DNA from 2 places in the Pukyongiella litopenaei genome. Region 1 is predicted to be linked to the other one. Evidence: riboswitches for the same ligand, from Rfam matches in the RefSeq annotation. Region 1 holds a riboswitch; the other holds the start of a gene.
What was found. A riboswitch is a leader RNA that binds a small molecule or an ion and turns the genes downstream of it on or off. The one in region 1 is predicted to bind cobalamin.
Positions count from the first base shown of each region.

Region 2: linked by a shared signal. The riboswitch ahead of C6Y53_RS00195 (TonB-dependent receptor plug domain-containing protein) and the one ahead of nrdH (glutaredoxin-like protein NrdH) in region 1 are both predicted to bind cobalamin.

Region 1 is NZ_CP027665.1:3,550,177-3,555,336, reverse strand. Features, by position in the region: gene C6Y53_RS17400 (HNH endonuclease signature motif containing protein) at 1-315, shown strand, start outside; gene C6Y53_RS17395 (hypothetical protein) at 366-1,229, opposite strand; cobalamin riboswitch at 1,733-1,923, shown strand; gene nrdH (glutaredoxin-like protein NrdH) at 2,020-2,241, shown strand; gene nrdI (class Ib ribonucleoside-diphosphate reductase assembly flavoprotein NrdI) at 2,246-2,662, shown strand; gene nrdE (class 1b ribonucleoside-diphosphate reductase subunit alpha) at 2,644-4,776, shown strand; gene nrdF (class 1b ribonucleoside-diphosphate reductase subunit beta) at 4,784-5,160, shown strand, end outside.
Region 2 is NZ_CP027665.1:33,455-38,614, forward strand. Features, by position in the region: gene modC (molybdenum ABC transporter ATP-binding protein) at 1-1,046, shown strand, start outside; gene C6Y53_RS00190 (DUF2312 domain-containing protein) at 1,080-1,337, opposite strand; cobalamin riboswitch at 1,462-1,667, shown strand; gene C6Y53_RS00195 (TonB-dependent receptor plug domain-containing protein) at 1,793-3,631, shown strand; gene C6Y53_RS00200 (ABC transporter substrate-binding protein) at 3,618-4,478, shown strand; gene C6Y53_RS00205 (FecCD family ABC transporter permease) at 4,475-5,160, shown strand, end outside.

The DNA of each region.
Region 1 (5,160 bases):
CATAATCCGTCAGACAATAGACCGGAAAATCTTCGCGTCGTCACTAGACGCGACAACAACGGAAATCGGCGCAGAGTTCGATTGTCTGAGCTTGCTGACCTCAATGAGGTTACTTCCAAGGTTGCTGATCGCAAAGCGAAGAAGACTCCAGAAATTCCGGAACCGCAAGAAGCGGTTGAAGACCCATTTGCCAAATTCCTGAACAGCGGTCCCGTAACTGAGCCTTTTTTCACCGGCGAAACGAAGCCTGCTGAACATAGCAACGGAACATGGCATAAAACAAACTTGGGGTCGTGGCATCTTAAATTCGAATGACGATTGTATCGCCAATTCGGTCGTAGAAAATAATAGCAAGAAACGCATTCTCAGACCTGCAACCCCGCAGCGCGAACCTGTTCAGGCGTCACCAACTTTGAAGCGATCAAATCCTCGATCTGCCGGTTGGTGATGTGGCGACACAAGGGATGGCGCTCGTGGATCCACTCGGCGAGGCTCGCACGGCCCTTGGCTTCGGCCGCTCGCGCCTTCTCTCGGTCCGCCTGTACCTGGGCAAGCCCCTTCTCCCAACGCCGCATCTTGAACCAGTTGTCTGAGAAGCAGACCTTGCTGCGCGTGTAGCCCTCGCTTTCCTTCGCATAGGCTTTGACCGCCTGAAGCAGGTCATCGAGCTCCACACCGGCTTTCACAGCCGCTGCGATCAGGCGCAGACTGGTCCGCCGGTCTCGGATCCTATCCTCGGGATAGGCCGCCAAGATCTTCTCAGATTCAAGATCTTCAACCTCCTCCGCCGCCTCGCGCTTGCGCGTAGGTGGTTTATGGATGGTTTTAGGATGGTTTGGGGTCCACCGTGAACCCCGTACCCCGTTCACCGTGGACCCCGTACCGGGTTCAGGCTGGACGGGGTTCACAGTGACCCCCGTCTCAATGTCGGGCTCAGCCGTGGGTTCGAGCGCGGCCACGCGCTCCAACGCAATCCGGTAAATGACGGTGTAACCGTTCTTGCACTGCCGCCGCCCTGTCTCAATCAGAATGCCTTCGCGCAGGAAGTCGATGATGGTGCGCTTGACCGTGCTCTCGCTGAGCTCTGTGTGGCGCTGGATCGTCCCCTTGGAACACCAGATGCCAGAGCCGTCATCGCTCGCTTTGTCGGCTAGGAACATGATGATCTGCTTGCGCGCGGCGCTGCCAAAGCGGCGCTCGGCGCATTCATTTGCGATGCGCCAGCTCATGATCTCACCGCCAATTGGGTTGAGGTCAGACCGGAAATGCCGTAGGTATCGGGGCGGAAATATTTTTCTATGCCGTTGAGGTGGGTGGCGGCCCCCTCAGCGGTTTTTCTTTGCCTTTTCGTCAGAGCAAGAGCCGGTGAAAAACCGTTTACTTGGGCCTCGTAACCTATTGAAAAGTGACCCTGAACGAAACAAGCACGTTTACAATTTTTCCCTTTGAAATCAGCAAAATTTTTCGGATTGCAAATCCGTGTACACCGGTTCGATTCCGGTACTCGCCTCCATCCCAAACGATCCCCCTGCAGAGTTCAGCCACTGGCATTTTGCCTCCGAATACTCAAATTCTGTTCTGCTCTCGTATTCAACCAGGGTCGGCGTTTCCGGTATTCGGCATACGTTGAGCGCTTCTCTGGTTGGGGCCTTTCATGCGCCAGCCCCGTGAGCGATCAAAAAAGAGTTCGGGAAAAGAACAACACGATATTGACAGATCTCGCGGCACGACATCTATATGGTGTAGCTTTGGTGCCCATGACCAACCACATGGGTGAAAAGGGAAACCGGTGTAAATCCGGTACTGCCCCCGCAACTGTAAGCGGCGAGCCGAGGTCCGAAACCACTGGTGCGCAGCACCGGGAAGGGGGCCGACGCGTCATAGCCGTGAAGTCAGGAGACCTGCCAGGGCGAGAGTGATGACGACCACGGGCGGTGGGCCCGGGCGCGCATATCGGTCGCCGCGGCGCCGGTGTCGTGGTCCATGCCCCCTGCCACAACAAGAGAAAAGGGACAGGCAATGACCATCACCGTCTATTCGAAACCGGCCTGCGTGCAGTGCACCGCAACCACCCGCGCCCTGGATGCCCGTGGCGTGAGTTACGAGATCGTCGACCTGACCCAGGATCCGGCGGCGATGGAACTGGTGCAGGGGCTGGGGTACCGGCAGGCCCCGGTGGTCATGGCGGGCGACGACCACTGGGCCGGGTTCCGCCCCGACATGATCGGCCGCCTGTCCTGAGCCCATGGCCGATCTGGTCTTTTTCTCGAGCGGATCGGGCAACACGCGGCGGTTCATCGAAAAGCTGGGCCTGCCGGCGAGCCGCATCCCGGTCCGCAGCGGCAACCCCCTGCCCCACATCGCCCGGCCATTCGTGCTGGTCTGCCCGACCTATGCCGATGGCCAGGGTCGGGGCGCGGTGCCCAGGCAGGTGATCCGCCTGCTGAACGACCCGGCCCGGCGGCGCCTGCTGCGAGGCGTCATCGCCAGCGGCAACCGCAATTTCGGCGCGACTTTCGCGCTCGCGGGCGATGTGATCGCCCGAAAATGCAACGTCCCGGTCCTGTATCGCTTCGAGTTGGCCGGGTTCGACACCGATATCGCCCGCGTGCGCGCCGGGCTCGACAAATTCCGGGGGACCGAATGCTTGATGCCCAGCTGACCAGCGATCTCGATTACCACGCGCTCAACGCGATGCTGAACCTCTATGACAAGGACGGCCGGATCCAGTTCGACGCCGACCGCATGGCGGCGCGGCAGTATTTCCTGCAGCATGTGAACCAGAACACCGTGTTCTTCCATTCGCTGGACGAGAAGCTCGGCTATCTCGTCGACGAGGGATATTACGAGCCCGAGGTCCTGGCCCGCTATGACCGGGCGTTCCTGCACCGGATATGGGAGGCCGCCTTTGCGCTGAAGTTCCGGTTTCCGACCTTTCTCGGCGCGTTCAAATACTACACCTCCTACACGCTCAAGACCCGCGACGGGCAGCGGTATCTCGAACGCTACGAGGACCGGGTCGTGATGGTGGCGCTGACGCTGGCGCGCGGCGATGAAACGCTGGCCATGCAGCTGATGACCGAGATCGTCGAGGGCCGGTTCCAGCCCGCCACGCCGACCTTCCTCAACGCCGGCAAAAAGGCGCGCGGGGAACTGGTGTCGTGTTTCCTGCTGCGGCTCGAGGACAACATGGAGAGCATCGGGCGCGGCATCAACTCGGCGCTGCAACTGTCCAAGCGCGGCGGCGGCGTCGCCCTGATGCTGACCAACATTCGCGAACACGGCGCCGCCATCAAGGGCATCGCCAACCAGTCCTCGGGCATCATCCCGGTGATGAAGCTGCTCGAGGACAGTTTCAGCTATGCCAACCAGCTGGGCGCGCGCCAGGGCGCCGGCGCGGTCTATCTGAACGCGCACCATCCCGACATCATGCGGTTCCTCGACACCAAACGCGAGAACGCGGACGAGAAGATCCGCATCAAGACGCTCAGCCTGGGCGTGGTGATCCCCGACATCACCTTCGAGCTGGCCAAGCGGAACGAGGACATGTACCTGTTTTCGCCCCATGACGTGGAAAAGGTCTATGGCTGCGCCTTTTCCGACATCTCGGTGACCGAGAAATATCACGAGATGGTGGACGACCCGCGCATCCACAAATCCAAGGTGGGCGCGCGGCAGTTCTTTCAGACCATCGCCGAGATCCAGTTCGAGAGCGGCTATCCCTATGTGATGTTCGAGGACACGGTGAACCGCGCCAACCCGATCGACGGACGCATCACCATGTCGAACCTGTGTTCGGAAATCCTGCAGGTGAACGAAGCGTCCGAGTTCAACGACGATCTCAGCTATGCCCATATGGGCACCGACATTTCCTGCAACCTGGGCAGCCTGAACATCGCCCGCAGCATGGATGGCGGCGACCTGGGGCAGACCGTGGAAACCGCGATCCGCGCCCTCAGCGCGGTCTCCGAGATGAGCGCGATCGACAGCGTGCCGTCGATCCGCAAGGGCAATGACGAAAGCCATGCGATCGGACTGGGCCAGATGAACCTGCACGGCTATCTCGCCCGCGAACACATCCACTACGGCAGCGCCGAGGCACTGGATTTCACCAATATCTATTTCTGCACGGTGCTGTATCACTGCCTGCGGGCATCGAACGCGCTGGCGCGGGAAAAGGGCGAAACCTTCAGCGGCTTCGAGCGGTCGAAATATGCCAACGGGTCGTTTTTCGACGCCTATGCGGATGTCGACTGGCAGCCCGAAACCGACCGGGTCCGGGCACTGTTCGACGAGGCCGGCATCGCGGTGCCGGGACGCGAGGACTGGGCCGCGCTGAAAGCGGCGGTGATGCGGGACGGGTTGTTCAACCGCAACCTCCAGGCGGTGCCGCCCACCGGGTCGATCAGCTATATCAACAACTCGACCAGTTCGATCCACCCGATCACGTCACGGATCGAGATCCGCAAGGAAGGCAAGATCGGCCGGGTCTACTACCCCGCGCCCTACATGACCAACGACAATCTCGACTATTACCGCGACGCCTATGAAATCGGTCCCGAGGCGATCATCGACACCTATGCCGCCGCCACCCGGCATGTGGACCAGGGCCTGTCGCTGACCCTGTTCTTCAAGGACACCGCCACCACCCGCGACATCAACCGGGCCCAGATCCATGCGTGGAAAAAGGGCATCAAGACCATCTACTACATCCGCCTGCGCCAGCTCGCCCTCGAGGGAACCGAGGTGCAGGGCTGTGTTTCGTGTTCCCTGTGAGGCTGCCATGAAAGACCTGACCCAACCGACCCGCCCCGTCCCCGCCGCCATCAACTGGAACCGGCTTCAGGACGACAAGGATCTCGAGATCTGGAACCGCCTGACGGTGAATTTCTGGCTGCCGGAAAAGGTGCCGCTGTCCAACGACATCCAGAGCTGGTCGCAACTGACCGCCGGGGAACAGACGCTGACGATCCGCGTGTTCACCGGGCTGACCCTGCTGGACACGATCCAGAACACCGTGGGCGCGCCGGCACTGTTGGAGGACGCGATCACGCCGCATGAAGAAGCTGTGCTGACCAACATCGCCTTCATGGAAGCGGTGCATGCCCGCAGCTATTCGTCGGTGTTTTCGACCCTCTGCCAGACGGCGGATGTGGACGA
Region 2 (5,160 bases), 380 kb from region 1:
TGAACCTGCAGATCGGTTTCGAAGCCCCCGGCGGGATCACCGCCCTGTTCGGCCGCTCGGGCAGCGGCAAGACCACGGTGGTCAACGCCGTGGCCGGGCTGCTGACGCCACGGGGCGGACGGATCGAGCTGCATGGCCAGACCCTGTTCGATGCCGATGCGGGCATCGACCTGCCCCCGCACCGCCGCCGGCTGGGCTATGTGTTCCAGGACGCGCGGCTGTTTCCGCATATGTCGGTGCGGCGCAACCTGACCTATGGTGCCCGGTTCGCCCCGCCGGGCAACGGGCCGTCGCTCGACGAGGTCTGTGCGCTCCTGGGCATCGGCGCGCTGCTGGACCGGCGACCCGGCGCCTTGTCGGGGGGTGAAAAGCAGCGGGTCGCCATCGGACGGGCGCTGCTGTCGCGGCCGCGCATCTTGCTGATGGACGAACCCCTCGCGGCGCTCGACGCCGCCCGCAAGGCCGAGATCCTGCCCTATCTCGAACGGCTTCGGGACAGCACCGGCATTCCGATCCTCTATGTCAGCCATTCGGTGCCCGAGGTGGCGAGGCTGGCAACGACCGTGGTGGTGCTGGAGGATGGCCATGTCGCCCGGACCGGCCCCGCCGAACGGGTGCTGTCCGACCCGGCCACGGTCCGCCAGATCGGGCTGCGTGACGCGGGCGCGGTGCTGCCCGCGACCGTCGCGCTCCATCACGAGGACGGGCTGACCGAACTGGCGTTTTCGGGGGGGCGGCTGTTCTTGCCCGCGATCGACAGTGCGCCGGGCACGCCGACGCGCGTGCGTATCCTGGCCCGTGACGTGATCCTGTCGCGCCCGGAACCGCGTGAGCAGTCCGCGCTGAACGTGCTGGCCTGCGAGGTGACCGAACTGCGCGGCGGCGAGGGCCCCGGCATGATGGTCGGGCTGCGCTGCGGCGATGACCGCCTGCTGGCCCGCGTCACCCGCCGCTCGGCGACGGCGCTGGCGCTGGCGCCCGGCGAACGGGTCTATGCGCTGGTCAAATCGGTATCGGTGGCGCGGATGGATGTCGGAACCGGCTGACCCTGCCCCGCCGGTCCGCCCGCGCCCGGCACATTACATGCCCAACGCTTCCTTGTAGAGTTCCAGAACCGCCTCTTCCTCGGCGATGTCATTGGCGTCGCGCTTGCGCAGGGCGATGATCTTGCGCATGACCTTGGTGTCATAGCCGCGTGCCTTGGCCTCGGCCATCACCTCTTTCTGCTGCTCGGCGATGTCCTTCTTTTCGGCCTCGAGCCGTTCGACCCGCTCGATGAAGCTGCGCAGTTCACCGGCGGTCACGCTATAGGTGGCATCGGTCACGGTATCGGTCATGGACGGTTCCTTGAATTGCTCGATCTGGGACGGAGCCTGCCGGATACCGCCCCGCCGCCGGTCCTGCAAGACACGATTGCCCCATGATCGACGCATCGCCGCTTGATCCGTTGCGCAATGCGTCCTATTCGAGTGCCGCTCTGGTTCGGCGATGCGAGTCGCCGTTAAAGGGAACGCGGTGCGGCCGGCAATGGCCAACTCCGCGACTGCCCCCGCAACTGTAGGCGGTGAGCGCGGCCCGAACGAACCACTGGACCATCCTGGTCCGGGAAGGACGGTCCCGCGCTGTGACCCGCAAGTCAGGAGACCTGCCGGCGCGATCACCTTCATCCGGTGCGGGGTGCATTGGTATGGGCGGCGCATAAACCGCAATGGTGACATCCAGACCACCGTTTGCGGAAGCGCCGCCGGCCTTTCCAAACTCTCCGAAACGGCACCAGGAAAGGGCCAAAGACATGACCAGACTGTTTTCCACCGCATCCGCGATCGCGCTTGCCGTCGCGGCGCCGGCCTTGGCCGAAGATCCGCTGCATCTGGGCGAGATTTCGGTTTACGCGAACAAGGCGGGCACGCCGATACCGCTTGAGCGCACCGGCGCCACCGTCGATGTGGTGACCGACCACGAACTAAGACAATCCAGCGAAACCGCACTGGCCGACCGGCTGTCGCTGCTGCCCGGCGTATCGGCCAGCAGCAATGGCGGGCTGGGTTCGACCACCACCGTGCGGGTGCGCGGGCTGGACGGCAAATACGTCAAGGTCCTGATGGATGGCATCGACATCACCGACCCGGCATCGAGCCAGGTCCAGTTCAACTGGGCCGGCATGACCAACGCGGGCCTGTCGCGCGTGGAGGTTCTGAAAGGCTCCAGTTCCTCGGTCTACGGGTCGCGCGCGGTGGCCGGCGTGATCAACATGTCGTCGGACCAGCGCACCGGAGAACCCGGCACGGTCCTGCGCTTCGGCCTCGAGGGCGGCACCTATGACACCTATCGCGCCGGGTTCAACGTGACCACCGAAGGCGAACGCGGCGGGCTGTCTTTCAGCATGAGCCGGGTGCAGACGGACGGGTTTTCGTCCAAGGCCGCCGGGACCGAACCCGATGGCTATGAAGGCACGCAGCTGAATTTCTCGGCCGATATCATGGCCACCGACACGCTGACCCTGGGCGTCACCGGATATGCGCTGAACTCCGAAGGCGATTTCGACGAGTTCGGCGGCGACGGCGTGCCGCCCTTTGACGAAACCAACACCACCAAGACCCGTGCCCTGCGCGCCTTTGCCGAACTGGCGACCGGCGCGGTCACGCATACATTCTCGGGCACCTATTACAACAACGACCGGGTGAGTTCGTCCAACGGGTTCGACACGCCGTTCGACGGCACTCGCAAGCGGCTCGACTATACCGGCGTCTGGGATGTCTCGCAGGCGCTGCAATTCACCTTTGGCGGTGACTGGGAACGCGAGGAATTCGTGTCCGGCGTCGACAGCGGCGATGCCGACATGACCGGTATCTTTGCCGAAGCGCTCTATGCCCCCAATGACAGCCTTGACCTGTCCGCGTCGCTGCGCTGGGACGACCATTCGGAGTTCGGCGGCAACCTGTCGGGGCGGCTGGCCGCAGCCTGGCGCCCGGCTGAAAACACCATCATTCGCGCGGTCGCCGCCACCGGGTTCCGCGCGCCGTCGCTCTATGAACTCAACCACACGCTCTATGGCAATCCCAACCTGCAACCCGAGGAAAGCGCCAGTTTCGAGCTGGGCGTCGAACAGCAGTTCGGCCGCGGGTCCTTTGTCAAGGCGACTGCGTTCCATACCGAGATCGACAACCTGATCCAGTTCGTGACCCTGACCAGCTTCCCGCAGCCCTTCACCGGCCAGTATCAGCAGGTTCCGGGCACCTCGACCTCGCAGGGCGTGGAACTGTCCGGGGCTTGGGTGCTGTCGGATAGCTTCTCGGTCTATTCCAACTACACCTATACCGACGCGGTCGACGCCAATGGCAACCGGCTGCTGCGGGTGCCGGGGCATGATTTCGTGTTCGGCCTCGCCACCACCTTCGCGGAGCGTTGGGAAGGCGACCTGGCCGTGCATCACGTCGCCGACCGGCCCGATGAATTCGGCACGGTGATGGACGACTACACCGTCACCGACGCCACCATCAGCTACGCGCTCTCGGACACCGCCGATGCCTATCTGCGGATCGAGAACATCTTTGACGAGCAATACCAGACCTCGGCCGGCTACAACGCGCCCGGCCGCGGGTTCTATGTGGGGCTGCGTGCGGCCTTCTAGGCTGGTACCGGCGCTGGCCGCGCTGGGGATGACCTGGTTTTCGACCGGGGCATCAACCGGCGCGGCCGCCTATGCCGCGCCGCCCCAGCGGGTGGTTTCGGTCAATCTGTGCACCGACCAGCTTGCCCTGTCGCTCGCCGCGCCCGGCCAGCTGGTATCGGTGTCGCGGCTGGCCCATGACCCGGCAAGCTCGGCCATGGCCGAAACGGCCAGCGCCTATCCGGTCAACGGATCGGGGGCCGAAGAGGTGTTCCTGCTGAACCCCGACCTGGTGCTGGCTGGCACTTTCACCGCCGCCGCCACGGTGCAGACGCTGCGCGACCTGGGGCTGCGGGTCGAACTGTTCGCACCGGCGCAGCGGCTGGCGGACGTGCCGCGCCTGCTCGCGCAGATGGGCGCGGCGCTGGGCCGCGAAGACGCCGCAGCCGCGGCGATCGACGCCTTCGAGCGCGAACTGGCCGAGCTGTCACGCCCGCCCCGGCACCGCCCGCGCGCGGCGCTCTACTATGTCAACGGCTACACGTCGGGGGCGCAATCGCTGGCCGGAGACATCCTCGGCGCGGCCGGTTTCGACAATGTCGCCGACGAGGCCGGGCTGGCCCGTGGCGGCACGCTGCCGCTGGAACGGTTGCTGCTGCTGGCGCCCGACGTGATCGTGCGCGGCCGCGACTATCCCGGTCAGGCCCGTGCCGAAGAGGTGCTGGCCCATCCGGCGCTGCAGGCGCTGGACGGCACCCGGATCGCGGGAACGCTGACCGACCGCGACTGGATCTGCGGCACGCCGGGGGTGCTGAAGGCGGTCCGCGCCATGCGCGATCTGCGCCTGTCGCTGGAGGCAGGGGAATGAGGCTCGCCGTTTTCCTGATCGCGCTGTGCGCGGCGCTGTTCACCCTGTCGCTCGTCACCGGCTTTGCCAGCGCCGGTCCGCTGCAATCGCTGGCGGCGCTGCTGCGCGATGACGGCACGCCGCTGTCGGTGGTGATGCGTGAGATCCGCCTGCCGCGCGCGTTGCTGGCCGCGATGATCGGCGCATCGCTGGGGCTGTCGGGGGCCGCGATGCAGGGCTATCTGCGCAACCCGTTGGCCGAGCCGGGCCTGATCGGCATCTCGGGCGCGGCCGCGCTGGGGGCGGTGCTGGCACTCCAGACCGGGCTGGCGCTGGCCTTTCCGCTGGCGCTGCCGCTGGCGGCGCTGGCGATGGCGGTACTGGCGGTGCTGCTGATCCTGGCGCTGGCCGGACCGCGCGGCGCCTCGATCACGCTGATCCTGGCCGGCATCGCCATCTCGGCGCTGGCCTCGGCGCTGACCTCGCTGGCGCTGAACCTGTCGCCCAATCCCTTTGCCGCCGCCGATATCGTGTTCTGGATGATGGGTTCGCTGGCGGATCGCAGCTTTGGCCATGTCTGGCTGGCCTTGCCGTTCACCCTGATCGGCTGGGGGCTTCTCGCCAGCCTCGGGCGCGGGCTGGACGCGCTGACGCTGGGCGAGGACGCCGCCGCCGCGCTGGGCGTGCGGCCCGAGCGGTTGCG